3 regions of the Citrobacter tructae genome follow, and region 1 is predicted to be linked to each of the others. Evidence: predicted binding sites of a transcription regulator. Region 1 holds the regulator's gene; each other region holds the start of a gene.
The links. Region 1 encodes PurR, which represses purine synthesis genes. Its sites were predicted from a motif close to CANGCAAACGTTTGCNTG; they were not measured.
Positions count from the first base shown of each region.

Region 2: a site for PurR is predicted at 2,017-2,034, ahead of tusA (sulfurtransferase TusA). Genes of this name have one in related genera too.
Region 3: a site for PurR is predicted at 4,820-4,837, ahead of carA (glutamine-hydrolyzing carbamoyl-phosphate synthase small subunit). Genes of this name have one in related genera too.

Region 1 covers NZ_CP038469.1:805,613-815,315, forward strand. Annotated here, with positions in the region: gene punC (purine nucleoside transporter PunC) at 1-348, opposite strand, end outside; gene punR (DNA-binding transcriptional activator PunR) at 460-1,371, shown strand; gene purR (HTH-type transcriptional repressor PurR) at 1,389-2,414, opposite strand; gene cydH (cytochrome bd-I accessory subunit CydH) at 2,712-2,801, shown strand; gene E4Z61_RS04420 (MFS transporter) at 2,978-4,147, shown strand; gene sodB (superoxide dismutase [Fe]) at 4,188-4,769, opposite strand; gene E4Z61_RS04430 (C40 family peptidase) at 4,897-5,727, opposite strand; gene grxD (monothiol glutaredoxin 4) at 6,060-6,407, shown strand; gene rnt (ribonuclease T) at 6,480-7,127, opposite strand; gene gloA (lactoylglutathione lyase) at 7,222-7,629, opposite strand; gene nemA (alkene reductase) at 7,727-8,824, opposite strand; gene E4Z61_RS04455 (TetR/AcrR family transcriptional regulator) at 8,884-9,483, opposite strand; gene E4Z61_RS04460 (DUF1289 domain-containing protein) at 9,585-9,703, shown strand, end outside.
Region 2 covers NZ_CP038469.1:3,682,782-3,692,484, reverse strand. Annotated here, with positions in the region: gene zntA (Zn(II)/Cd(II)/Pb(II) translocating P-type ATPase ZntA) at 1-1,650, shown strand, start outside; gene tusA (sulfurtransferase TusA) at 1,712-1,957, opposite strand; gene E4Z61_RS18285 (7-cyano-7-deazaguanine/7-aminomethyl-7-deazaguanine transporter) at 2,127-2,792, shown strand; gene E4Z61_RS18280 (DcrB family lipoprotein) at 2,865-3,422, shown strand; gene E4Z61_RS18275 (MFS transporter) at 3,426-4,643, opposite strand; gene E4Z61_RS18270 (AI-2E family transporter) at 4,780-5,829, shown strand; gene acpT (4'-phosphopantetheinyl transferase AcpT) at 5,893-6,471, shown strand; gene nikR (nickel-responsive transcriptional regulator NikR) at 6,521-6,922, shown strand; gene E4Z61_RS18255 (ABC transporter permease) at 6,938-8,062, opposite strand; gene rbbA (ribosome-associated ATPase/putative transporter RbbA) at 8,062-9,703, opposite strand, start outside.
Region 3 covers NZ_CP038469.1:2,643,421-2,653,123, forward strand. Annotated here, with positions in the region: gene caiF (carnitine metabolism transcriptional regulator CaiF) at 1-61, opposite strand, end outside; gene carB (carbamoyl-phosphate synthase large subunit) at 337-3,561, opposite strand; gene carA (glutamine-hydrolyzing carbamoyl-phosphate synthase small subunit) at 3,580-4,728, opposite strand; gene dapB (4-hydroxy-tetrahydrodipicolinate reductase) at 5,185-6,006, opposite strand; gene rihC (ribonucleoside hydrolase RihC) at 6,180-7,094, opposite strand; gene ispH (4-hydroxy-3-methylbut-2-enyl diphosphate reductase) at 7,160-8,110, opposite strand; gene fkpB (FKBP-type peptidyl-prolyl cis-trans isomerase) at 8,112-8,561, opposite strand; gene lspA (signal peptidase II) at 8,649-9,146, opposite strand; gene ileS (isoleucine--tRNA ligase) at 9,146-9,703, opposite strand, start outside.

The sequences.
Region 1 (9,703 bases):
TTGCCAGATGACCGACGCCGCACAAACGCCAACGGCCTGGATAAAGCGCAATACCAGCAAGCCGGTCGCGTTTTCGACCCATAACATACCGAGACTGCCCAGCGCGAAGATGGATAAGCCCAGCAGTAAAATGGGCTTACGACCATAATGGTCGGAGAGAGGCCCCCACAGAAGTTGCGCGACGGCAAAACCAGCTAAGAACAAGCTAAGGCTGGCGCTGACGGCAGACGCAGGGGTTTGCAAATCGGACTGAATAGCCGCAAATGCTGGCAAATACATATCCGTTGCCAGAAAACCGAGCACGCTAAGACCTGCCAGCCAGACTAAAAACCCTTTTCCAGGTTGCATCATCATTTCTCTTTTTAGTAGTAAAACAGTGTCGCTGAGTGTAGTGAGTGTAATTCTTGCTGTGAAACGCTAATATTTGCATACTGATTTCAAATTTTTTGCAGGCAGAGTATGTGGTCGGAATATTCCCTTGAAGTGGTTGATGCGGTTGCGCGTAACGGCAGCTTTAGCTCTGCCGCCCAGGAGTTGCACCGTGTGCCTTCGGCGGTAAGCTATACCGTGCGACAGCTGGAGGAGTGGCTGGCTGTGCCACTTTTTGAACGCCGCCATCGGGATGTGGAATTAACGCCCGCCGGGGCGTGGTTTTTAAAAGAAGGGCGGTCTGTTATCAAAAAAATGCAGATCACCCGTCAGCAATGTCAGCAAATTGCTAACGGCTGGCGCGGGCAGTTGGCGATTGCGGTCGATAATATCGTCCGGCCGGAACGGACCCGGCAGATGATTGTGGATTTCTACCGTCATTTTGATGATGTGGAATTACTCGTTTTTCAGGAGGTGTTTAACGGCGTCTGGGATGCACTGTCAGATGGGCGCGTGGAACTGGCTATTGGCGCGACGCAGGCCATTCCGGTGGGGGGACGTTACACGTTTCGCGATATGGGGATGTTGAGCTGGAATTGCGTGGTAGCGAGCCATCATCCGTTGGCGTCGATGCCCGGGCCGCTCAGCGACGACACGTTGCGCAACTGGCCGTCGCTGGTGCGTGAAGATACTTCGCGCACGCTGCCAAAGCGCATCACCTGGCTGCTGGATAACCAAAAGCGGGTGGTAGTGCCCGACTGGGAGTCATCCGCTACCTGTTTATCGGCGGGGCTATGTGTGGGGATGGTGCCGACGCATTTTTCTAAACCGTGGATCGACAGCGGTAAATGGGTCGCGCTACAGCTTGAGAATCCCTTTCCTGATGCCGCTTGTTGCCTGACCTGGCAGCAGAATGATACCTCGCCTGCGCTGGGCTGGCTGCTGGACTATTTAGGGGACAGCGAAACGCTGAATAAAGAGTGGTTGCGGGAGCCAGAATAAGGCCCCCGCGCAACAGATTAACGACGGTAATCGCGGAACGGGCCGTCTGCAACGGAGCGACGTTCTACCAGGCGCGGATGCACCTCAATTGACTGCGACACTTCGCGCTTATTCACGATACGGTCTAACAGCATGTTAAAGGCTGTTTCACCGAGGGAATCCTTCGGCTGGTGAATAGTGGTTAATGCCGGAGTGAAGAACCGGGCATTACGCACGTTGTCATAACCAATCAGCGACACATCCTGCGGGACGCGTAAGCCCATCTCGTCCGCGGCGCAGAGCGCGCCCATCGCCATGATATCGCCACCACAGAAAACGGCGGTCGGGCGATGTGACTGGGAGAGGATCTGCTGCATGGCGCGATACCCGGATTCAGGCTCAAAATCACCCTGAACAATCCAGTTCTCAGGGACTTTAATCAGCGCTTCTTCCATCGCTTTCATAAAACCAGCCAGACGACCGGCTCCGGTGTTGCGCTCCATAGGACCTGGGATCACGCCAATCTCGCGATGACCGCGCTCAACCAGATAACGACCTGCCATATAGCCGCCTTCAAAGGCGTTATCAATGACCGTATCGGTAAAGTCGGCTTTGGCTTCGCCCCAGTCCATTACCACCATCGGAATATGGCGATACTCTTCGAGCATGGAAAGTAGCGACTCAGGATATTCTGAACACATCACCAGCAGGCCATCCACGCGCTTTTGCGCCATCATGGAGAGATAGGCCTGTTGTTTTTCGAGGCTGTTCCACGCGTTTCCCAGAATCAGGGTGTAGCCTTTCTGGAAACAGTTCTTCTCAACAGCTTCGATAATTTCCGCAAAATAGGCAGCTTCGCTGCTGGTCGCCAGCAAGCCGATTGATTTGGTGTGATTCACCTTCAGGCTGCGCGCTACTGCGCTTGGGGAGTAATGTAACTCTTTAATCGCTGCCCAAACGGCATTGCGCGTCTCTTCCGCGACAAAGCGTGTTTTGTTAATTACGTGTGATACGGTTGTAGTGGAAACGTTTGCTCGCTTCGCCACATCTTTAATTGTTGCCATTACATCTCACTCCAGACCATATCCTAAGCTCCTGAGAATACTCCAGGTAAACGTTTGCCTTACACACCCTTCGCGCAACATCAGGGTTGCGGTACGCCAAGGAAAACGACACGGAACGTCAGGAAGGGGTCAATGGCCGGTACGCTAATTAAGTAAGCGTGGAATTTTGTCTGATCTTAACGAAAAGGGGAAGAGTTAAAAGCAGTTATCAATATAAATCGTGAGAGATTTTTGCTTTCAAGTGTGTAAAAATGCGCAATATCACTTTTTGTGTGGGAATAAAAAGGAGAAAACTTGATGAGCACCGATCTGAAATTTTCGTTAGTCACTACCATTATTGTTCTGGGTTTGATCGTCGCGGGTGGCCTGACCGCAGCGCTGCATTGATTTCCCCGAGGGAGTTAGCTCTCCCTCATCTTTTCCGCTTACTCTTCCTTTTCTATTGTTTGCAAATAAGCAAAAGTCTTTTGCAATTTTGTTAACTTTATTAATTTTGCGATCAGTGTCATGCTTTTGACTCTTAATTTATGTCGTGCCACGGCTCGACGTTACGGAGTCGCGGTATGAAAATCAATTATCCTTTACTAGCGTTGGCAATTGGGGCGTTTGGCATTGGCACGACCGAATTTTCGCCAATGGGATTGTTGCCCGTCATTGCTAAAGGTGTCGATGTCTCGATTCCGGCGGCAGGCATGTTAATAAGTGCCTATGCGGTAGGGGTAATGGTCGGCGCACCGCTAATGACCTTGCTGCTTTCTCACCGTGCGCGCCGTAAGGCGCTTATTTTTCTGATGGCGATTTTTACGCTGGGCAACGTGCTGTCGGCAATATCGCCGGATTACACCACCCTGATGTTATCGCGTATTTTGACCAGTCTTAACCATGGTGCTTTTTTTGGCCTCGGCTCGGTAGTGGCTGCAAGCGTGGTGCCAAAGCACAAACAGGCTAGCGCCGTTGCTACCATGTTTATGGGGTTAACCATCGCCAATATTGGCGGCGTTCCAGCGGCCACCTGGCTGGGTGAAACCATCGGCTGGCGCATGTCGTTTATGGCCACTGCGGGTCTTGGCGTCATCGCAATGGTCAGCCTGTTCTTCTCATTACCGAAAGGTGGGGCAGGAAAGCGCCCGGACGTGCGCAAAGAGCTGGCGGTGCTGATGCGTCCACAGGTGCTGTCGGCTCTGCTGACGACCGTTCTGGGGGCCGGCGCGATGTTCACGCTTTATACTTACATTTCACCGGTGCTGCACAGCATTACTCATGCCACGCCGGCCTTTGTTACCGGAATGCTGGTGCTGATTGGCGTCGGGTTTTCAATCGGTAACTATCTGGGCGGCAAACTGGCAGACCGCTCAGTCAACGGCACACTGAAGGGCTTCTTACTGCTACTGATGGTGATTATGCTGGCGATCCCGTTACTGGCGCGTAGTGAACTGGGCGCAGCAATCAGCATGGTGGTATGGGGGGCGGCAACGTTTGCGGTGGTCCCGCCGTTGCAGATGCGTGTGATGCGCGTTGCCAGCGAAGCGCCGGGTTTATCATCATCGGTCAACATTGGCGCGTTTAATCTGGGGAATGCTTTGGGCGCTGCGGCCGGTGGGGCGGTGATATCCGGCGGATTAGGCTACAGTTTCGTCCCGGTGATGGGAGCGATTGTGGCGGGCTTGGCTCTGTTACTGGTCTTTGTTTCAGCAAGAAAACAGCCTGAAGAGGCTATCACTACCGCGAATTAATGCAAAAACGCAGAAGGGGTCTCCTTCTGCGCTATCTTTTTTATGCTGCGAAGTTTTTCGCAACAAACGCCCAGTTCACCAGCGCCCAGAAATGTTCCAGGTAGCCAGGACGCGCATTGCGATAATCGATGTAGTAGGCGTGTTCCCACACATCAACGGTCATCAGCGGCGTCGCATCGGTGGTCAGCGGCGTACCGGCATTTGAGGTGGAAACGATCGCCAGCTTGCCATCGGTACCTTTGACCAGCCAGGTCCAGCCAGCACCGAAGTTTTTGATAGCAGCATCGGTGAATTGCGCTTTGAAGTCAGCGAAGCTGCCAAAGGATGCGGCAATGGCTTCGGCCAGTTCGCCGGTCGGTTCGCCGCCCGCGTTTGGTGCCAGGCAGTTCCAGTAGAAGGTGTGGTTCCAGACCTGGGCTGCGTTATTAAACACACCGCCTTCAGAGCTACGAACGATCTCTTCCAGTGATTTGCCTTCAAACGCCGTGCCTTTGATCAGGTTATTCAGATTAGTAACGTAAGTCTGGTGATGTTTGCCATAGTGGTATTCCAGCGTTTCAGCAGAAATGTGCGGGACCAGAGCATCTTTGGCATACGGTAATGCAGGTAATTCGAACGACATTGCTTCTCTCCTTATTATTTATATTGAGTACACACAATAGCCTCATTGTGAGTAAGGATAGGGTAGCAAATTGAAAGGTTATGCAAAAGAAGAACTTACCCTACAGCACACGCGGTAGGGTAAGTTTTTAGCGAATTGTTTTTGGCGTCATCACTCGACGAGCACCCACATAGTGGCGCTGCCAGTAATCTTCGCTCAGGGAGGTGATTTGGATTTCCTGGCCGCTGCGTGGAGACTGGATAAATTTACCGTTACCGACGTAGACGCCAACGTGATCGGCAGTGCCGCGGCCCTGGGTGCGAAAGAACACCAGATCGCCGTTTTTCAGCTCGTCGCGGTCAATCGGTGCAGCGTCGCGCAGGTGATACATTTCATTGGCGGTACGCGGAATACGGAACTTCACCAGATCCTTATACGCGTAATAGACCAGACCGCTACAATCAAAGCCGGTTCTTGGTGATGAGCCACCCCAGCGGTAGGGTTTACCGATCTGGTTCATCAGGGTAGACATGGCGGTTTTGGTCGCTTTTTGCACTTTAACTTTATGAGTATCGGCAAGGGCTACCGGGGCTGTCGATTTCACTTTTACACAGCGCGGTTTGTGACCTTTGCGCGGGGTGCATTTTTCAGTCCAGGTCACAGCAGCGGTCTGTGCAGTCGCTGTTTTACCGCGACGGTTGACCGTTTTAGTTGATTTTGCTGGAGTCGCTGTGCGTTTTTTGGAAGAAGAAGCGGTTTTAGTGCTGGTTTTACTGGTGGTCTTTTTAGCCGTTTTCTTGGTGGTTTGTGTCACTTTTTTACTGGCTGTCGCGCTTTTCTTTTTATCTACCGTTTTGATGGTATGGGAAACAGTAGGGGTCGTCCTGGTCTGCTTGGAAGCATGGGCCACTGACGTAAAAGGGAGTGTGGTAAAAAGCAAAGCACAGAGCGTGATCGAGATTCGGTTTATCCGCGCCACTGAGCAGTCCTCTGTTAAGGCAGGTCTATCATGCCTGCGTGTGATTTTCAAAGCTTGATGATTCTAATCTATAGAAACGGGAAACTTAATAGCTTTTTTCGTTTAATACTTTGTTTCGCTACTGACCGCAAAAAAAAACAGCAAATAAAGGTAAAACTGGTGAACAGATAATCAAATCTGCATGCTTTAAGGGGGTAAGTGAGATTATGAATGCAACTTTTAACGACTGGCGATAAAATAATAACCGTAATGAAAATGTTATTTTCCGTTACCTGCCTGACCCGCTACAATGTCAGACTACTGCCGTAAAAGAAGTTTAAGGAAGCAAGATAATGAGCACCACTATCGAAAAAATCCAGCGCCAGATCGCTGAAAACCCGATTCTCCTGTATATGAAAGGTTCTCCAAAACTGCCAAGCTGCGGTTTCTCCGCTCAGGCCGTGCAGGCGTTGTCTGCCTGTGGTGAACGCTTCGCTTATGTTGATATTCTGCAAAACCCGGATATTCGCGCCGAGTTGCCGAAATACGCAAACTGGCCAACCTTCCCGCAGTTGTGGGTTGATGGTGAGCTGGTTGGCGGCTGCGACATTTTAATCGAAATGTACCAGCGCGGTGAACTGCAGCAGCTTATCAAAGAAACAGCGGCGAAGTACAAAACCGAAGAGCCGGACGCTGAATAATCAGCAGAGACAAAAAAGCGACCGGCCGGTCGCTTTTTTTATGCCTGTGAACCATCGCTGAGTAGCGACGCGTTACGCTTCTTCAGGCATTGGCAGAGGCCAGCCGCCAAGGCGCTTCCAGCGGTTAACGATTTCGCAAAACAGCACCGCCGTACGTTCGGTGTCGTACAGAGCAGAGTGCGCCTGATTTCCGTCAAATTCCATACCTGCAGCCAGGCACGCTTTAGACAGTACGGTTTGTCCCAGCGACAGACCGCTCAGGGCTGCGGTATCGAAGGTAACAAACGGGTGAAACGGATTACGCTTCAGCGAGGCGCGTTCTGCGGCTGCCATCATGAAGCTGTGGTCGAAGGTGGCATTGTGCGCAACCATGATCGCCCGATTGCAGCCGCTGTCTTTGATGCCTTTGCGCACCATTTTGAAGATGGCGTGCAGGGCGTCGTATTCGCTGACTGCGCCGCGTAGCGGATTACTCGGGTCGATACCGTTAAACGCGAGTGCTTCCGGTTGCAGATTTGCCCCTTCAAACGGTTCAACGTGGAAATGCAACGTCATGTCCGGCATCAGCCAGCCTTGTTCATCCATTTTCAGCGTGATGGCTGCAATCTCAAGCAGCGCATCGGTTTTGGCGTTAAATCCTGCTGTTTCTACGTCAATGACGACAGGATAAAAACCACGAAAACGGTCACACAGACCGGAAAGTTGAGCGTTATCGGACATCTGGGTCTCTTAATACGGGAAAATTGCAGCGCGTATTATGACAAAATGATGAGTATAAAACTACGGGCACAGACGATCTGCGCCCGAGGGGAGATTAGTCACCCAGGCCGCGACCTGCGTCTTTCTCTTCGATCAGTTCGATTTTGTAACCGTCCGGATCTTCTACAAATGCGATAACTGTCGTTCCGCCTTTGACCGGACCCGCTTCGCGTGTCACGTTGCCGCCGTTCTGGCGAATGCGCTCGCAGGCTTCTGCAGCGTTGTCTACACTCAGGGCAATGTGCCCGTACGCAGAACCCAGGTCGTATTTATCGACGCCCCAGTTGTAGGTCAGCTCAATGACGGCTTCGTCGGTTTCAGGACCGTAACCGACAAACGCCAGAGAATACTTGTATTCAGGGTTTTCACTGGTACGCAGCAGCTTCATGCCCAGCACGTTGGTGTAAAACTCGATAGAACGCTGCAGGTCACCTACGCGCAGCATGGTATGAAGTAAACGCATCTTTTTCCCCTTCAAAAATGGCTAACAGATTCAAAATGTTGTTTTAGTATAGCGGCGTTGTTGCGCCGCTATCAATGGTAGAACGGGGTTTGTGACGTTACAGGGTAGGATAATCGGTGTAACCTTCCGCTCCGCCGCCGTAGAAACTCTCCGCGCGCTGCGGGTTCAGTTCCGCTTTGTGCTGCAGACGGGCGACCAGATCTGGGTTAGCAATATAGGCGCGGCCAAAGGCGACGGCGTCGATCAACCCTTTCTCAATCAGCGCTTCTGCTTTTTCTGGCGTGTAGGCCCCGGCACCAATAATCGGACCGTGGAAACGTGCGCGAACTTTCTCGCGGAATGCATCACTGTACGGCTCACCACCGGCCCAGTCAGGCTCGGACATGTGCAGATAAGCGATACCGCGTTTGCCAAGCTGTTCAATCAAGTACAGCGCATCGGCTTCTTCATTCGGACCGTTATCGACGTTCTGGAATGAACCGATAGGGGACACGCGAATACCAATCCGATCTGCGCCCCATTCTTTGATCCCGGCGTCGACGACTTCCAACACCAGACGCGCGCGATTTTCGACGCTGCCGCCATACTGATCGGTACGCTGGTTAGAGGTTGGCGACAGGAACTGATGCAGCAAATAGCCATGCGCTGAGTGCAGCTCGACCATGTCAAATCCAGCCTCGCGTGCGTTGGCGATCGCCTGTCGGAAATCATTGACGATTCCCGGAATTTCTTCGGTTTCCAGGGCGCGCGGCATAGAGGTATCGGCACGTGTGGCCAGGCCATTTTCATCGCGCAGCGAGGTCCGGGTACCGGCGCTGAGGGCGGAAGGAGCAACCGGCGGTTGTCCGTTTGGCTGCAGGCTGACGTGAGAGATACGACCGGTATGCCACAGCTGTACGGCAATATGACCTTGCTCTGTATGGACGGCAGCGGTGATTTTTTTCCAGGCTTCAATTTGCGCTGCGCTGTGGATGCCTGGGGCTCCGGCGTAACCTTTAGCCTGGGCGGAAATTTGCGTGGCCTCGCTGATGATAAGGCCCGCACTGGCGCGTTGACGATAATACTCGGCCATCAGCGGAGTCGGGATGTCGCCAGGTTCGATACTGCGCAGACGCGTCAGCGGGGCCATAAAGACGCGATTTGCCGCTGTGATAGCACCCACTTTGAGCGGGGAAAACAATTTTTCAGATGACATAGTAACTCCAGATATGAATAGACCGGTCGTCTAGCAATTGGGTAAATAAAAACGCCTGTTTAAACGCCAGGCGTTGCAATGATGGTTTTAACGTGCGCCAGCGCATATTCCAGCGGGGTGGCACTGCGAGACATCTTGGCCTGCAGGTTGGCCCCCAGCCACAGCGCATACAGCACCTGCGCCTGCTGCAACGGTTCGCCGGTAAACGACAGACAGCGCGTGTCGCGACCTTTTTCCAGCGCCTGCGCCAAAAGGGTAATAATGTGCCGCGCGCCGGTATCCATCGCCGTACGCATATCTTCTGAGAGATCGCACACTTCGGCAGACAGTTTTACGGTTAAGCAGCCGCTAATCATGCCGTGCTGACTAAACTGATTCAGGGTTTCCTGATAGTAGGCGATAATTCTGTCGCGGTAGTTTCCGGCACCTGACTCAAAATGCGTGGCCAGCCGCAGATGGTAGGCCGCGTAATGGCGCTCAAGCATAGAAACACCGAACGCTTCTTTAGAGCGAAAATAGTGGTAAAACGATCCTTTGGGCACCTCGGCGGTTTTCAGCAGTTCGCTTAAACCCATACCAGTGAAGCCGCGCTGCATGCAAAGCTGCTCGCCGGTCGCCAAAAGATGTTCACGTGTGTCGTGTTCAGTTGCTTTGTTCATGGCATGGAGTGTAATAGACCAGTCGGTCTAATGCAATAGCGCTTGCCAGAAATTCAGTTAACGTCTTCAATAGATATATCAATCTTACTGAAGGAGGGGATGTGGCCGAACAGCTGGAGTTTTTCCCCGTCCAGAGCCCGTGTCGCGGGATCTGCCAGTCCGACGAGCGCGGATTTTGCCGGGGATGTTTTCGTAGCCGGGATGAGCGTTTTAACTGGCA
Region 2 (9,703 bases), 2.0 Mb from region 1:
GAAACGCTGATGAGCGTCGCCGCCATTGGCGCACTGTTTATTGGTGCCACGGCAGAAGCCGCGATGGTGCTGCTGCTGTTTTTAATTGGCGAACGTCTGGAAGGATGGGCCGCCAGCCGCGCCCGCAAAGGGGTCAGCGCGCTGATGGCGCTGAAACCAGAAACCGCGATCCGCCTGCGCAATGGCGAGCGCGAAGAGGTTGCCATTAACACCCTCCAGCCAGGCGATATGATTGAAGTGGCCGCAGGGGGGCGCCTACCTGCCGACGGCAAACTGGTCTCCGGCTTTGCCAGCTTTGATGAAAGCGCCCTGACCGGCGAATCGATCCCGGTCGAACGCGCCACGGGCGATAAAGTCCCGGCGGGTGCCACCAGCGTTGACCGTCTCGTCACGCTTGAAGTCCTGTCTGAACCAGGCGCCAGCGCCATTGACCGTATCCTGAAGCTGATTGAAGAAGCCGAAGAGCGTCGAGCCCCCATTGAGCGATTTATTGACCGTTTTAGTCGGATTTACACCCCGGCCATCATGGCGATCGCCCTGCTGGTCACTCTCGTACCACCGCTGCTGTTTGCCGCCTCCTGGCAGGAATGGATTTATAAAGGGCTGACTCTGCTGCTTATTGGTTGCCCGTGTGCATTGGTTATCTCAACACCTGCGGCGATCACCTCCGGGCTGGCGGCGGCAGCACGCCGTGGCGCGCTGATTAAAGGTGGTGCCGCGCTGGAACAACTGGGCAGAGTGACTCATGTAGCATTCGATAAAACCGGTACCCTGACCGTGGGTAAGCCACGCGTAACGGCTATTCATCCGGCGAGCGGTATCAGCGAGTCCGAACTGCTGGCGCTGGCGGCGGCGGTTGAGCAAGGTGCCACGCACCCGCTGGCCCAGGCGATTGTCCGCGAAGCACAGACCCGCGAATTGACCATCCCGGCAGCTCAGGCACAGCGTGCGCTGGTCGGCTCAGGCATCGAAGCACAGGTCAACGGCGAGCAGGTGCTGATTTGTGCTGCGGGCAAACAGCCTGCCGAAGCTTTTGCCGGGCGAATAAGCGAGCTCGAAAGCGCAGGGCAAACGGTGGTACTGGTGCTGCGCAACGATGTGGTACTCGGCGTGCTGGCCTTACAGGATACGCTGCGTGACGATGCCCTTAGTGCCATTAGCGAGCTTAACCAGTTGGGCGTGAAAGGCGTGATCCTGACCGGTGATAACCCACGTGCAGCGGCAGCGATTGCCAGTGAGTTGGGTCTGGAATTCAAAGCAGGCCTGCTACCGGAAGATAAAGTCCGGGTGGTCACCAGCCTGAACCAACAGTCGCCGCTGGCGATGGTCGGTGACGGGATCAACGACGCACCGGCAATGAAAGCGGCTACCATCGGCATTGCAATGGGAAGCGGCACCGACGTCGCGCTGGAAACGGCAGACGCCGCCCTGACCCATAACCGCCTGCGCGGTCTGGTGCAAATGATCCAACTGGCACGCGCCACCCATGCCAATATTCGTCAAAACATTGCCATTGCGCTGGGTCTGAAGGGGATTTTCCTGATAACCACGCTGCTGGGGATCACCGGATTGTGGCTGGCGGTGCTGGCAGATACCGGTGCGACGGTGCTGGTGACTGCCAACGCGCTGCGGTTGTTGCGTAAAGGATAGTTTTTTGCCGGATGGCGGCACTGCCTCATCCGGCCCACGTTTGGTGCGTCTTCTGGCCAGATTACTGGCCTTTACGCACCAAATAGCGGTACGGCAGAGAGTCGGTCTCTTTGGCCACCAGCTCATGTTCCATAAACGTACAAAAGCCGGGAATGTCGCGGGTTGTCGCCGGATCGTCCGCGACAATCAGCAGCGTTTCACCGGCCTGCATGCCGCGCACAGTTTTACGCACCATCATCACCGGTTCCGGGCAGCGCAGCCCCTGGGCATCAAGGGTATGGTCGGGAGAGGTAAACAAATCGCTCATCGTTGTCTCGTTCAATAAAAAACGGCGTTATTTTACGCTCTGTTGCTCAGTAAGCCAATCAGGTTAACGATTGCGTGAAAAACAACCATTGCAAAGCAGCATTAAAGCAGTATCATGCGTCCGTTTTATTGGGTTCCCTCACCCCAATTGTTTACTAAAAAGGTACAATATGACTCCGTTTACACAAACTCAGCGCGTAAAAGCGTTGTTCTGGCTATCGCTATTTCATCTACTGGTGATCACTTCCAGTAACTATCTGGTGCAACTACCGATCACCATCTTCGGTTTCCACACCACATGGGGGGCCTTTAGCTTTCCGTTTATTTTCCTCGCCACCGACCTGACTGTACGCATTTTTGGCGCACCGCTGGCGCGACGCATCATTTTTGCCGTCATGATCCCCGCACTGTTGATTTCGTATGTGGTTTCCGCGCTATTTTATATGGGGTCCTGGCAGGGGTTCGATGCGCTGCTGCACTTTAACCTATTTGTCGCCCGTATCGCCGCCGCCAGTTTTATGGCCTACGCACTGGGACAAATTCTGGATGTGCATGTCTTTAACCGCCTGCGTCAGAACCGTCGCTGGTGGCTCGCCCCTACCGCGTCCACGCTGTTTGGCAACATCAGCGATACGCTGGCCTTCTTCTTTATCGCCTTCTGGCGTAGCCCGGATGCCTTTATGGCCGAGCACTGGATGGAAATCGCGCTTGTCGATTACTGTTTCAAGGTGCTGATCAGTATTATTTTCTTCCTGCCGATGTACGGCGTGTTGCTGAATATGTTACTGAAAAGGCTGGCAGATAAATCTGAAATCGCTGCATTGCAGACGAGTTAAAGGTTCATTTTCCGAGTTGTGATAAGATGGACGAATGAGCCGTTATGGCCGTTTATCGAAAGGAAGAAGTCAATGCGCAATCTGGTTAAATATGTCGGTATTGGCCTGCTGGTTATGGGGCTTGCGGCCTGTGATAATAGCGATACAAAAGCGCCAGCCGAAGGTGCTGCTGCAGAAAGTAACGCAGCCGGACAACCGGTCAGCCTGCTGGACGGCAAACTCAGTTTTTCTCTGCCAGCGGATATGACCGATCAGAGCGGTAAGCTAGGCACTCAGGCCAACAATATGCACGTTTATTCTGACGCAACCGGCCAGAAAGCGGTGATTGTGATTGTCGGTGATGACACCAGTGAAGATCTGACTGTACTGGCAAAACGCCTGGAAGATCAACAGCGTAGCCGTGACCCGCAGTTGCAGGTCGTCACCAACAAGTCAATTGAGCTGAAAGGCCATACTCTTCAGCAATTAGACAGCATCATCTCCGCCAAAGGCCAGACCGCATACTCTTCCGTGGTGCTGGGTAAAGTGGACAATCAACTGCTGACCCTGCAGATCACGCTGCCTGCTGACGATCAGCAGAAAGCGCAGACGACCGCAGAAAACATCATTAACACGCTGGTTATCCAGTAACAGTTAAGATGATGACACGGCCTCCGCAGATTCCTCCGGGGGCCGTTTTTTTAACCGCCAAGTCAGTAATAACGCCACCGCTACCAGTCCGGCTGCCGCCAGATAGATAATCGGCACACCCGCCCACGTCATCACCAGCCCCGCCAGCGGCCCGGTAACCCCCAGCGAGAGATCCATAAATACCGTATAGGTTGCCAGCGCAGCGCCCTGATTCTGCTGTGGCACCGCTTTTACTGCGACCACGCCCAGCGCTGGGAACACCAGTGAGAATCCCGCGCCAGCCAGCAGAACGCCCACTTTCGCCATCCACGGCATGGATGCCATCCCCACCAACAGCAGCCCGACAATCTCCACGCAAAAGCAGATCATCGCCACATTTAGCCCACCTAATCGATTGATACCGTTTGGGAATAACAGGCGAGTCCCGACAAACGTACAGCTGAACAGCGTCAACGCAAATGCCGCACCGTCCCAGCCTTTGGCGTCATAAAACAGAGTGATAAAGGTGGCGATCACCCCAAAACCGGCAGAAGCCAACGCTAACGCCATCCCGTACAGCCAGACGCGCCCGAGCACCGCGCGAAACGGCATCGGTTTACCCTTGCTGGCCTTCACCGTCGGGCGCGGCAGCGCCAGCAATATCGCCAACAGCGCCACAGCCATAATGGTCAGCGCCAGTCCCTGCAATCCACCCCAGGCATAACACAGCACACCCAGCGGCGCACCGATCGCCATCGCCCCGTAGGTGACGATGCCGTTCCATGAAATCACCCGCCCAATGTGCATTGAGCCAACCACACCCACGCCCCACAGCGTTGAACCGGTACCGGCAAAACTTTGCCCAATCCCCAGAATCACGCGCCCGAGGCACAGCAACAGCAAACTCGCCATCGGCCAACCGCTGGACGATCCCGCCAGTAAATAACCCAAGCCACTTAAGAAACAGCCGCACAGACCGAACACGACAATCTTTTTCGGCCCCAAAAGATCGGCATATCGACCCGCATGCGGGCGACTCAATAACGTAGCGAAATACTGCAGGCTGATAACCAGCCCGGCCCAGAAAGCGCTAAAACCCATAACATCATGGACATAGCCGGGCAACACCGCGAGCGGTAAGCCGATGGTCAGGTAGCTGGCGAAGTTAAACATCACCACCGAGACAATGCGCAGATTGAGACGTAATCCGTTAAGCGCCGGATCAGCGACGGGTTCGGGCATGGAGGGTCACCACATTTTTACAACATTGTTTCATTTCTATCATGTTGCCGAACAGAAATCAGCAGCCAGATTAGGAATATCAGCCGCAAGCCAGCCACTACACTTAATGCAAAACGCAAAAAGAAAGGAAGAACACATGACAAACGCTCAACCTGATAAAACAGGTTTGCATATTTTACTCAAATTGGCCGCCCTGGTTGTTATCCTCGCGGGTATTCACGCGGCTGCTGATATTATTGTACAACTGCTGCTGGCCCTCTTTTTTGCCATCGTGCTGAACCCACTGGTCACTTGGTTTATTCGCCGGGGACTAGGTCGTCCGATTGCCATTACGCTGGTGGTGGTGGTGATGTTGTTCGTTCTTACCGCGCTGGTGGGCGTCCTCGCATCTTCAATCACTGAATTCATGGATATGCTGCCGAAGTACAACAAGGAGCTGACGCGCAAGGTCCTGTATGTGCAAGAGATGGTGCCCTTTCTTAACCTGCACATGTCGCCAGAACGCCTACTGCAACGTATCGACTCCGACAAGCTGATGACCTTCACAACCACGCTGATGACCGGGCTTTCCGGCGCAATGGCAAGCGTCTTCCTGCTGGTAATGACAGTGGTGTTTATGCTGTTTGAGGTGCGCCATGTTCCTTACAAAATGCGCTTTGCGCTGAATAATCCACAGATCCATATTGCGGGTCTACATCGTGCATTGAAGGGTGTATCTCACTATCTGGCGCTAAAAACATTGCTCAGCTTATGGACCGGGGCTATCGTCTGGCTGGGGCTGGCGCTGATGGGTATTCAGTTTGCTCTGATGTGGGGCGTGCTGGCGTTCCTGCTAAACTATGTGCCCAATATTGGCTCCGTTATTTCCGCCGTACCGCCGATGCTCCAGGCGTTGCTGTTCAACGGCATTTACGAATGCGTGCTGGTAGGCGCGCTGTTCCTGGTGGTGCATATGGTGATTGGCAATATCCTCGAGCCGCGCATGATGGGGCATCGCCTGGGATTGTCGACGCTTGTCGTCTTCCTTTCCTTGCTGGTGTGGGGATGGCTGCTCGGCCCGGTCGGCATGCTGCTTTCCGTGCCGCTCACCAGCGTGTGTAAAATCTGGATGGAAACCACCAAAGGCGGCAGCAAGCTGGCAATTTTGTTGGGCCCCGGCAGACCGAAAAGTCGATTACCGGGATAAACTTGCAAAAGGGATGTGAAGAATGGTACACAACCCGCATTATGACTAAAGGTTAGCCCTGATATGTACCGGATTGTTCTTGGGAAAGTGTCTGATTTAAGCTCCGGCGCCCTACCCCTTGCGCTCTATGAACAGGCACCGCAAGGTGCTCACCGTGCGCGCTGGCTGGCTGGCCGTGTGCTGCTTTCCCATGCCCTGTCGCCACTGCCTGAGATTGTCTATGGTGAGCAGGGAAAACCGGCATTTCCAGCCGACACGCCGCTGTGGTTCAATCTCAGCCACAGTGGCGATGACATCGCCCTGCTGCTCAGCGACGAAGGGGAAGTGGGCTGCGATATTGAAGTCGTGCGCCCACGCGATAACTGGCAAACGCTGGCAAACACCGTGTTCAGCCTTGGGGAACATGCCGAAGTCGAAGCCGAACACCCGGACCAACAACTTTCGGCCTTCTGGCGCATCTGGACGCGCAAAGAGGCCATCATTAAACAGCGTGGCGGCAGTGCATGGCAAATTGTCAGCGTCGACAGCACCACGCTAACGTCTTCGCTCTCTGTCAGCCAGTGCCAGCTCGATACCCTGAGCCTGGCAGTGTGTACGCCAACGCCGTTTACCCTGACAGCCGACGCCGTGCAAAGGCTGTAATACCGCATTCCCCGTGCGCTACCGCGCTTTATCGTAAGGTTGAAATCAGATGCAACGAGTCACCATTACTCTCGATGACGATTTACTGGAAACGCTGGATAGCCTGAGCCAGCGCCGCGGCTATAACAACCGTTCCGAAGCCATCCGTGACATTCTGCGCGGCGCACTGTCCCAGGAAAGCACGCAAGAGCACGGCACACAAGGCTTCGCGGTGCTCTCGTATGTTTATGAACATGAGAAACGTGACTTAGCCAGCCGTATTGTCTCGACCCAACATCATCATCATGATTTGTCGGTCGCCACCCTGCACGTCCACATCAACCATGACGACTGCCTGGAAATCGCCGTGCTGAAAGGCGACATGGGCGATGTTCAGCATTTTGCCGATGACGTCATCTCCCAGCGCGGCGTGCGCCACGGCCATTTGCAGTGCCTGCCGAAAGAAGAGTGAACCCTGCAATGATGTTTACGCCATGGTGCCAATCGTCTTTCTAAAGCGGAACAACGCGATCAGGAAGAATGCGCTGCCGATCGCCAGTAACGTCAGGAACTGTGGCCAGACAATACCCAACCCGGCGCCACGATAGAGTATCGCTTGCGCGAGACTGACAAAGTGGGTGGTCGGCATCGTCAGCATGATGTCCTGCACCGCCTGCGGCATGCTTTCACGCGGGGTGGAACCACCGGAGAGCATTTGTAACGGCAGCAGCACCAGAATCATCAGCAGCCCCAACTGCGGCATGGAGCGCGCCAGCGTGCCCATAAAAATGCCGATCGACGTGGTGGCGAACAGGCTCAGCGCCACGCCCAGCATAAACAACGGGATTGAGCCTTCAATCGGCACGCCGAGCACGCCTTTCACCATCAACATCAGCGACAGGCCGGAAACCACCAGCACCACCAGCCCCATCGACCAGATTTTTGCCATCATGATCTCAAACGGCGTCACCGGCATCACCAGCAGATGCTCTATTGTCCCGTGCTCACGCTCGCGGATCAGCGCCGAGCCAGTGAGCACTATCGCCAGCATGGTGATGTTGTTGATAATTGCCATCACTGCCCCGAAGCGGGCGGGTTCCAGATTCGGGTTAAAGCGCATGCGTATTTCCAGCGCCACCGGCGGCTCGCTGTTATCACGATAACGAGCCACAAAGCTGCTTACCTCGCCGCTAATGATATTCTGGATATAGCTGTTGCCGGTAAAGGCCTGGCTCATCCGCGTGGCATCGACGTTAACCTGAATATCCGGCTGCCGCCCGGCCAGCACATCACGCTGAAAATCAGGCGGAATGTTCACGGCGAAGGTATAGCGACCGGCATCCAGCCCGGCATCCATCTCATCGGCAGTGATCATCTCCGGCGGTAAAAACCACGGGCGATAAAAGCTGTTCACAATCCGATTCGACAACTGAGACTGATCCATATCGGCAATGGCAATCGGCGCCAGGTGCAGCGAACCCGGCAGGACGGTGGCGGAAGAGTAAACCGAAATCGTGAAGGCGAAGACGATCAGCGTCAGCATCGCTTTATCGCCCAGTAGACTGCGCAACTCTTTGATGCCGAGATTATAAATATTGCGTAATCGGCGCATCACCCCTCCTGTTTTTTCAGCAGCAACACGCTCAGGCCAATCACCACCGGAATGGCTACCGCCAGCGGGATAAATAGTTGCCAGAGATCCGTCAGATCCAGCGCTTTAGAGAACGTCCCGCGCGCGATGGTCAGAAAATGGCTGGTTGGGTAAATTTCGCCAATCCAGCGCCCCGGCCCTTCCAGCGAGGCGACCGGGTCGATCATTCCGGAAAACTGCGTCGCCGGGATCAGCGTAATAATCGCCGTACCAAAAATGGCAGCGATCTGGCTTTTCATAAACGTGGAGATCAGCAGCCCAAGTCCGGTGGCAATGGTGACATACAGCAGCGCAGCCAGCGTCAGGGTCACAAAACTGCCCTTGTGCGGGACGCCGAACACCAACACCGACAGCGCGCACAGCAGCAAAAAATTCAGCATACCCAACACGATGTAAGGCAACTGTTTGCCGAGTAAAAACTCGCTGCGGGTGGTCGGCGTAACGTACAGGTTGATAATCGACCCCAGCTCTTTCTCACGCACTACGCTCAGGGCGCTGAGCATCGAAGGGATCATCATCAACAGCAGTGGGATCACCGCCGGAACAATCGCCGGCAGACTTTTCACATCTGGGTTGTAACGATAGCGAGTTTCAATGGTCATCAGCCCGTTTTGCCCACTGGCATTTGGTTGACGCGCCATCACATCCTGCAGCCAGGTCTGGTGCATCGCCTGCACGTAGCCTCTGACCGTTTCAGCACGGCTCGGCATTGCACCATCGACCCAGACGCCAATCTTCACCGGCGTTCCGCGCGCAATATCACGGCCAAAATTGGGCGGGATTTCTATTGCTACCGCCACTTCGCCCGAGCGCATCCGTTTGTCCAGTTCGTCATAACTGATGAGCGGCGGTTGCTCGATAAAATAGCGCGACCCCGCCAGATTCAACGTCCACGCCTGACTGCTGACGGTCTGGTCACGATCGAGCACCGAAAAACGCAGGTTTTCCACGTCCATACTGATGCCGTAGCCCATGATCAGCATCAGGATCACCGTACCCATCAGCGCCAGCGTTGAACGCACCGGGTCGCGCCGCAGCTCTAGCGCTTCACGGCGGCTGTAGCTAAACAGGCGTCGCAGGCTAAACCCCTGTCGTGGCGGTTGACTGTTTTTATGCACCACCGGAGCATTCGCCTGTACTAGCGTAGCCTCCGGCGCCGGGCCTGCCGCTTCCTGTAACCAGGAGATAAACGCTTCTTCCAGGGTGGCTGCGCCGCGCTGCTTCACCAGTTCCTGCGGCGTGCCGCTGGCCAGGACTTTTCCTGCGTGCATCAGCGACATACGGTCGCAGCGCTCCGCTTCGTTCATAAAGTGTGTGGAGATAAAAATGGTCACTTTGTCCTGACGCGAGAGATCAACCATTAGCTGCCAGAACATATCCCTGGCAACCGGATCAACGCCGGAGGTTGGTTCATCAAGAATGAGCATCTCCGGGCGATGGATCACCGCCACCGCCAGCGACAGTCGTTGACGGATCCCCAGCGGCAATGCGCCGGGCAACGCGTCTTCGACATCGGTCAGCGAAAAGCGCTCGCTCATCTCTTTTACGCGCCCTGAGATTTCTGCCTCGGAGATATGAAACAGCCGCGCGTGTAACTCGAGG
Region 3 (9,703 bases), 1.8 Mb from region 1:
CTGCCATGATCCAATCAGAAATTAACAAATAAAGCGGTCTTTCAACATATTCTTCACACATAAGCACACCATTTCACAAATTAAAAATCTGGCTACGGCTTGTCAGGAATTAATAAAAACAAAGCCATATTAAAATTGTGTATATAGGGGATAGTATGCGACTTAAATATTGATTAGTGTGAGCAATATCGCGCTTATTACATTGAAAATGTGTTTATAGAACCCTATTTCCACCAAGAATGACCTGATTGAATAAAAAAACGGTTTCTTTACAGAAACCGTTTCGAATTATATTGAAAGTCCGGTTAACGCAAGAATTACCGGACCTTCTGTTTATTACTTTTTGATCTGCGCGTGCATTTCCTGTACGGAGATCACTTTCTCAGTGGCATCCGCATTCAGCGCCATCGCCGTGGCGAAACCGCCGTTCAGCGTGGTGTCGTAATGCACTTTATACTGCAGCGCACTGCGGCGAATCAGCTTGGAGTCTTCAATCGCCTGACGACCTTCGGTGGTGTTGATGATGTAGGTATACTCGCCATTCTTGATACGGTCCTGAATGTGCGGACGACCTTCATGCACTTTGTTCACCAGACGTGGGTTGATGCCCGCTTCGCCCAGCACAATCGCCGTACCGTGCGTCGCATCCAGCTCGAAACCAAACTTCAGCAATTTCGCCGCCAGGTCAACCACGCGCTCTTTATCGCCTTCACGAACGGAGAGCAGCGCGCGGCCCTGTTTCTTCATGGTAGAGCTGCTACCCAATTGCGCCTTAGCGAACGCTTCCGCGAAGGTGCGACCCACGCCCATTACTTCCCCGGTAGAGCGCATTTCTGGCCCTAACAGCGGGTCAACGCCCGGGAATTTGTTGAACGGTAGCACCACTTCTTTGACCGAGTAGTACGGCGGGATAACCTCTTTAGTCACGCCCTGCTGTGTCAGCGTTTGTCCTGCCATCACGCGCGCCGCCACTTTTGCCAGCGGTACACCGGTGGCTTTAGAAACGAACGGTACGGTACGAGCCGCACGTGGGTTGACTTCAATCAGGTAAACTTCGTTGTTCTTCACCGCAAACTGCACGTTCATCAGACCGCGCACCTGCAGTTCGAAGGCCAGTTTCTGCACCTGCTGGCGCATCACATCCTGAATTTCCTGGCTCAGCGTGTAGGCTGGCAGGGAACATGCTGAGTCACCGGAGTGCACGCCAGCTTGTTCGATGTGCTCCATGATGCCGCCAATCAGCACCATTTCGCCGTCGCAGATAGCATCAACGTCGACTTCAATCGCGTCGTCTAAGAAGCGGTCCAACAACACGGGGGCGTCGTTAGAGACGCTGACCGCAGTCTGGAAGTAGCGACGCAGGTCGGCTTCGTCGTAGACGATTTCCATCGCGCGGCCACCGAGAACGTAAGACGGTCGCACCACCAGCGGGTAGCCAATCTCTTTTGCCTTCTCAACAGCCATTTCAATGGCGGTGACAGTGGCGTTAGCCGGTTGTTTCAGCTTCAGACGATCAACCGCCTGCTGGAAACGTTCGCGGTCTTCGGCGCGGTCAATCGCGTCCGGGCTGGTGCCGATAACCGGTACACCAGCGGCTTCCAGCGCACGCGCCAGCTTCAGCGGGGTCTGCCCGCCGTACTGGACGATAACGCCTTTCGGCTTCTCGATGCGCACGATTTCCAGCACATCTTCGAACGTTACCGGTTCGAAGTACAGACGGTCTGAGGTGTCGTAGTCGGTAGAAACCGTTTCCGGGTTACAGTTGACCATGATGGTCTCGTAACCGTCTTCACGCAGTGCCAGAGAAGCGTGTACGCAGCAGTAGTCAAACTCGATGCCCTGACCGATACGGTTCGGACCACCGCCCAGCACCATAATTTTGTCACGATCCTGCGTCGGGTTCGCTTCACACTCTTCTTCATACGTGGAGTACATGTAGGCGGTGTCGGTGGAGAATTCCGCGGCGCAGGTATCCACACGCTTGTAAACCGGGTGCAGCTTATACTGTTCGCGCAGTTTACGGATTTCCGCTTCACGCACGCCCGCCAGCTTCGCCAGACGCGCATCGGCAAAGCCTTTACGCTTAAGCAGGCGCAGGAAGTCAGCGTCGAGTCCGGTAATACCGACTTCGGTCACTTTCTCTTCCAGGCGCACCAGCTCTTCTATCTGCACCAGGAACCAGCGGTCGATATTGGTCAGGTTGAACACGCCGTCAACAGACAGACCGGCGCGGAAAGCATCGGCGATGTACCAGATACGCTCGGCGCCCGCATCCTTCAGCTCACGGCGAATTTTGGTCAGTGCTTCCGGGTCATCAAGGCTCACTTTCGGGTCAAAACCGGTCGCGCCCACTTCCAGACCGCGCAGCGCTTTCTGCAGGGATTCCTGCTGCGTGCGGCCAATCGCCATTACTTCGCCGACCGATTTCATCTGCGTGGTCAGACGGTCGTTAGCACCGGCAAATTTTTCGAAGTTAAAGCGAGGGATTTTGGTCACAACGTAGTCGATAGACGGTTCGAACGATGCCGGGGTGCGTCCACCGGTGATGTCGTTCATCAGCTCATCGAGGGTGTAACCGACCGCCAGTTTCGCCGCCACTTTGGCAATCGGGAAACCGGTCGCTTTCGAGGCCAACGCTGAAGAGCGGGACACGCGCGGGTTCATCTCGATAACAATCAGACGACCGTTTTTCGGGTTCACCGCAAACTGCACGTTAGAACCGCCAGTCTCTACGCCGATTTCACGCAGTACCGCCATCGAGGCGTTACGCATGATTTGATATTCTTTGTCAGTCAGCGTCTGGGCTGGTGCCACGGTGATGGAGTCACCGGTATGAATGCCCATGGCGTCAAAGTTTTCGATCGAGCAGACGATGATGCAGTTGTCGTTTTTATCACGCACCACTTCCATCTCGTACTCTTTCCAGCCAATCAGCGACTCATCAATCAACAGCTCTTTGGTTGGGGAAAGATCCAGACCGCGTTCGCAAATTTCTTCGAACTCTTCACGGTTATAAGCGATCCCACCGCCAGTGCCGCCCATGGTGAAGCTAGGTCGGATGATGCACGGGAAACCCACGTCAGCGGCAACTGCCAGCGCTTCTTCCATGGTATGGGCGATGCCAGATCGCGCGGTGTCGAGGCCAATTTTCTTCATCGCGATATCAAAGCGACGACGGTCTTCTGCTTTATCAATCGCATCAGCCGTGGCACCAATCATGGTCACGCCGAACTCGGCCAGTACGCCCTGACGCTCCAGTTCCAGCGCGCAGTTCAACGCAGTCTGGCCCCCCATGGTCGGCAGTACCGCATCCGGACGCTCTTTCTCAATGATTTTGCGTACCACTTCCCAGTGAATCGGCTCGATGTAGGTGGCATCGGCCATTTCAGGGTCGGTCATGATGGTCGCCGGGTTGGAGTTGACCAGAATAACGCGGTAACCCTCTTCACGCAGGGCTTTACATGCCTGTGCGCCGGAATAGTCAAACTCACACGCCTGGCCGATAACAATCGGACCCGCGCCCAGAATCAGGATACTTTTTATGTCTGTACGTTTTGGCATGGCTCTTTTAACTCCTGATTATTTCGCGGACTGACGGTATTGCTCAATAAGCTCGATAAAGTGGTCGAACAGCGGCGCTGCATCGTGCGGACCCGGACTCGCTTCAGGGTGGCCCTGGAAGCTGAACGCCGGTTTATCGGTACGATGAATCCCTTGCAGGGTGCCGTCGAACAGTGACTTGTGGGTCACGCGCAGGTTGGCAGGCATGGAGGCTTCATCGACCGCAAAACCATGGTTCTGCGCGGTGATCATCACTGTGTTGTTATCAATATCTTTTACCGGATGGTTACCGCCGTGGTGGCCGAACTTCATCTTGATGGTCTTCGCACCGCTCGCCAGCGCCAGTAGCTGATGGCCGAGGCAGATACCAAATACCGGGATATCGGTTTCGAGGAATTTTTGAATCGCGGCAATCGCATAATCACACGGTGCCGGGTCGCCTGGACCGTTGGACAGGAAGATCCCGTCCGGATTCAGCTTCAGCACGTCTTCTGCGGAGGTCTTCGCAGGCACAACCGTCAGGCGGCAGCCGCGATCCACCAGCATACGCAGAATGTTGCGTTTCGCACCAAAATCGTAGGCCACGACGTGGAACGACAGCTCTTCTTCGGACTTCGCTTCCGGCAGTTCCCCTGCCAGCGTCCAGCTCCCCTGCGTCCAGTTATACGGTTCTGTCGTGGTAACTTCTTTTGCCAGATCCATGCCGTTCAGGCCCGGGAAGGCTTTCGCTTTTTCCAGCGCCAGCGCCGCATCCAGGCTATCGCCTGCGACGATGCAGCCGTTTTGAGCGCCCTTCTCACGCAGCAGACGGGTCAGCTTACGGGTATCAATATCGGCAATCGCCACAATGTTATGGCGCTTCAGGTAAGCAGAGAGGTCTTCGGTATTGCGGTAGTTGCTGGCAATCAGTGGCAGGTCACGGATGACCAAGCCTTGCGCATGTACCTGGGAGGATTCTGCATCGGCTTCATTGGTGCCGACATTGCCGATATGAGGATAAGTAAGAGTGACGATTTGGCGGGAATAGGAAGGATCAGTGAGGATTTCTTGATAACCGGTCATTGAAGTATTGAAAACGACTTCCCCAACCGCCGAACCTGTTGCCCCAATGGCCCGACCGTGAAACTGGGTTCCGTCTTCCAGAACCAATAGCGCTGACTTAATCAAAACACCCTCCAGAGAATATTCACTCACTTTATTTGCATATTAATTCATTAACACGTCATGAATCAATGCAAATTTGCTTACCTATGGATTTCTGGCAAACGGCGGCATTCTAGAGACAGCCCGGATAAAAGTCTACCCAAAAGGGCAATTTTTATTATTATTTTACGCCACTGAGGTTAATCATGCGATTTAACAGGCAAAAAGATCAGCTAAGTAAAGGTAGAAAACGCTTGCGGAACGCAAACAGTGTTAAAAAGAGAACGACCCTGAGAAAAAGTGGACCATTTGGTCAAAATTCACATTAAAGCAACAAAAAACACCAACAAAACATTGTAAAACATGAAACTAAGTAGAAAATAACATCTGAACAATAAAAATAAAAGGGCAATAAAATATTGCCCCATGTAATCAACTAATTACGATTACCATAACCACATCACGAAGGGTAATTAAATCTTATAAATTGCGTAAATCAAGCACATCACGCATATCAAAAAGACCATTTGATTTAGATTTTAACCAAAGAGCCGATCTCACCGCACCGTTAGCAAACGTCATACGGCTGGAGGCTTTGTGCGTAATCTCAATACGTTCGCCAATATCAGCGAACATCGCGGTATGTTCCCCGACGATGTCACCTGCTCGCACCGTGGCAAAGCCGATCGTGCCAGGTACGCGCTCACCGGTATAGCCCTCACGTGAGTAGACGGCACAGTCCTTCAAATCTTTATCCAGTGCCCCGGCAATCGCCTCCCCCATCGCTAACGCGGTGCCTGACGGCGCATCCACTTTATGACGGTGATGGGCTTCGATAATTTCGATATCGGTATAATCCCCCATCACTTTCGCCGCTTTTTCCAGTAGTTTCAGCATGACGTTAACACCCACGCTAAAGTTAGCGGCGAAAACGATGCCAATCTCCTGCGCGGCATCGCGAATAGCCTGTTTGCCCGCCTCATCAAAACCTGTAGTGCCAATGACCATCCCTTTGCCATGCTGACGGCAAAACGCAAGATGTGTCAGCGTGCCTTCCGGACGGGTAAAATCGATGAAAATATCAAAATCATCTTTAATCGCCTCAAGGCTGCTTTGCACGGTAACGCCCGTCTTCCCGGCTCCCGCTAACTCCCCCGCATCGCTGCCCAGCAGCGAAGACCCTTCGCGCTCCAGCGCTGCACCGAGCTGTACGCCATCCATGCCGAGGGTGGCCTGAATCAACTGACGCCCCATGCGTCCTCCGGCTCCCGCGATGGCAACGCGGATTTGTGCATATTGCATAGCTATTCTCTTTTGTTAATTTTACGTAAATCGTTTTCAGAGTAACCAGCGTATCGCTGCGCCGCCAGCCGAAAACGTCGATAATTAGAATTTAATGATAAACAGGGAGAGATATCAGTAAAAGACATGACACTACGGAATAAGCAGCATCATATCGTTATATCGTGCAGACATCAGGGTGCCAGCGACATCACGTGAGCAACCCACTGTTGAAAACCTTCTACATTCAGCCCCAGCGCCACCTGTGCATTTGCCGGTTGACCAAGTCGACCTTCAATATCCACCACCGTCGTACCCGACGTATATTCCCCCTGCGTTTCTACTGCCACAAAGCACGGCTTCATTGTGAACAGATCCGGGCGGACCAACCAGGCAATGGCGCAGAGATCGTGCATGCGCAATCCCGTATTCATACTACCGCTACGATAATGGCTAAACAGCGCGTGCAGCATTTTTCCCGTCTGATTAAGTTGTGACAATGTCGCCAGATACTCCGGCGCGAGCATCGCCTGGTTAGTGACATCCAGGCCACACATCACAATCTCCAGCCCGCTCTGGAAGACTTTCGCAGCAGCCTCAGGGTCGATTGCAATGTTAAATTCCGCGTTTGGCGTAAAGTTACCACGCCCGGCAGAGCCACCCATCATCACCAGGCGGCGAATATTGAATACGCATTCAGGATAATGGATCAGCAGCAACGCAATATTCGTCAAGGGGCCAATCGCCACCAGCGTAACAGGCTGCGGGGCGTGCATCAGCACGTCGCGAATAGCCTGGAAGGCGGGTTTTGCCATCGGTTGGCGATCGTGTTCGACAAAATCATATCCTGCCATGCCGGACTCACCGTGCACAGAAGCCGCATCGCGCAGCGGTCGCACCAGCGGCATGGATGCCCCCTGCGCCAGCGGAATATCCGCATTCCAGAAATGCAGCAACTGCAACGCATTGCGGGTGGTTTTTTCCACCGAAACATTGCCCGCTACTGTGGTCATCAGTTGCAGATCCAGCTCAGGGGCAAACAGCGCAGCGGCAATGGCGGCGGCATCATCAATGCCAGGATCGGTATCAAGAATGATCGGTAAGCGCATGGTTTCTCCAAAAAAAATGCCAGACGTTAGGTCTGGCATCTTCTCATAATAGGTAAGTGAAAGTTTTACTCTACTTCACGAACATCCACACGCAGCTCTTTAGGCACTTCGAAAACAATGTTCTCTTCGCGTCCTTCCAGTGGAACAGGTTCTCCACCACCAAACTCCTGCAGACGAGTAATCACGTTCTGCACCAGAATATCCGGAGCAGAAGCGCCAGCGGTCACGCCGACACATGCCGCGTCTTTCACCCACAACTCCTGGATATCAGTGGCATCGTCGATCAGGTATGCTGCCTTGCCCATACGCTGAGCCAGCTCGGCCAGACGGTTGGAGTTAGAGGAGTTTTTCGAACCGACCACCAGAACCACATCAGCTTGTTCCGCCAGCGCACGGACAGCTTCCTGACGGTTAGTGGTGGCATAGCAGATATCGTCTTTGCGTGGCCCGACAATTTTCGGGAAACGGTTACGCAGTGCGTCAATTACGTCAGAGGTGTCGTCCACGGAGAGCGTGGTCTGCGTCATAAACGACAGCTTCGCTTCGTTTTTAACGTCCAGCGTCCGCACATCATCCGGTGATTCAACCAGGTACATGCCCCCTTGCGGGTTGCTGTACTGGCCCATCGTGCCTTCAACTTCCGGGTGTCCGGCGTGACCAATCAGAATCGACTCTTCTCCACGACGGCTGGCGCGGGCGACTTCCATATGTACTTTGGTCACCAGCGGGCAGGTTGCATCAAAGACCGTGAGATCTCGGCCTTTGGCTTCGTTACGCACAGCCTGAGACACACCGTGGGCAGAGAAGATCAGGATCGCACCGTCCGGCACTTCACTGATTTGCTCGATAAAAATCGCCCCGCGCTCGCGCAGGCTATCCACCACATAGCGGTTATGCACCACCTCATGGCGGACATAAATCGGCGCGCCGTAAATAGCCAGCGCGTTTTCCACAATGCTGATAGCGCGGTCTACGCCGGCGCAAAAACCGCGCGGGTTGGCCAACAGGATCTGCATTTTACGCCTCCAGTGCCGGTTCGACTTCCAGCACTTCAATATCAAAATGAACGGTATGCCCGGCCAGCGGATGGTTGAAGTCAACCGTGATCGAGTCACCGTTGATTTCGCGGATCACGCCTGGCATCTCACTGCCGTCCATTGCGGTAAAGAGCATGATTGCGCCAATTTCTGGCTCACCCGCGTCCATAAACTCCCGACGCGAGAAATACTGAATGAGATCCGGGCTTGATACGCCAAAAGCAGCGTCCGGCTCCAGAGCAAAAGTGGTTTTATCGCCCTCCTTTAACCCCAGCAAATGTTGCTCCAGTCCTTCAGACAGAGAACCGTCGCCCAGGCGAAACAGCGCAGGCTTGCCGTTATTGCGGGTTGACTCTGCGGTGGAGCCATCGTCGAGCTTTAAAGTGAAGTGCACCAGCACCGCACTGTTACTCTGTACTGATTTAGACATGCAGATTGCTCACATAGTGTGCCCGAAGGCGAAAAGGTCGATAAAACTGTAGGCCGGATAAGGTGTAAACACCCCATCCGGCATTTTTTATGCGGCTTTTTGCTCTTTCGACGGTAAGAAGCCTTCCAGCACGATCAACGCCGCACCGATACAGATCGCCGTATCGGCCAGGTTGAATGTCGCGAAATGCCAGTCACCGACGTAAAAGTCAATCATATCAACCACGAAGCCGTGCCACAGGCGGTCAAACAGGTTGCCCAATGCTCCGCCAATGATTAACGCATACGCGATGTTATTCAGCTTCTGCGTCGCCTTCGAGCGATACATCATCACCGCCAGAATGACGCAGATACCAATCGCGATACCAGCAAAGAACCATCGTTGCCAGCCACCGCTGTCAGCTAAGAAGCTAAACGCCGCGCCATAGTTACGCGCATAGTGCAGATTTAGCGACGGGAACAGCGACACCGTATCCCCCAGAGCAAAATTCTGGAGGATCAGGTACTTGCTGCCCAAATCGATAATCAGCACGACTACCACCAGCCACAGCCAGCGTAGTCCTGTTGAACAAAGAGGCTTACTCATCAGGCAAACTTACGTTGTTCGCCATCACCGGCGATGTTGCTGACACAGCGTCCACAGATTTCTGCGTGTTCCGCCACCTGGCCGACGTCGGTCGTGTAATGCCAGCAACGCGGGCATTTCTCGCCTTCGGCTTTGCTCAGGACGATTTTCAGCCCTTTGAGCAGTTCACTTTGCTGAGCATCAGCCGGTGCCGCGGCATAATCCGCAACCACTGCGCCAGAGGTCAGCAGGACAAAGCGCAATTCTTCGCCCAGTGCGGTCAGTTTGGCAGCCAGTTCAGGTTCAGCGTACAGGGTCACTGCCGCTTCCAGAGAACCGCCCACTTTCTTATCCGCACGCGCCTGCTCGATGACTTTGTTCACTTCGCCACGCACTTTCAGCAGCTCGTCCCAGAAGGCATCGTTCATCGCTTCGGTATCGGCCAGACCAAACAGACCCTGGTACCACTCACCGGTGAAGACATACTTCTCGCGATCGCCCGGCAGGTAACCCCAGATTTCATCTGCGGTGAAGGACATGATCGGCGCCATCCAACGCACCAGCGCTTCGGCGATATG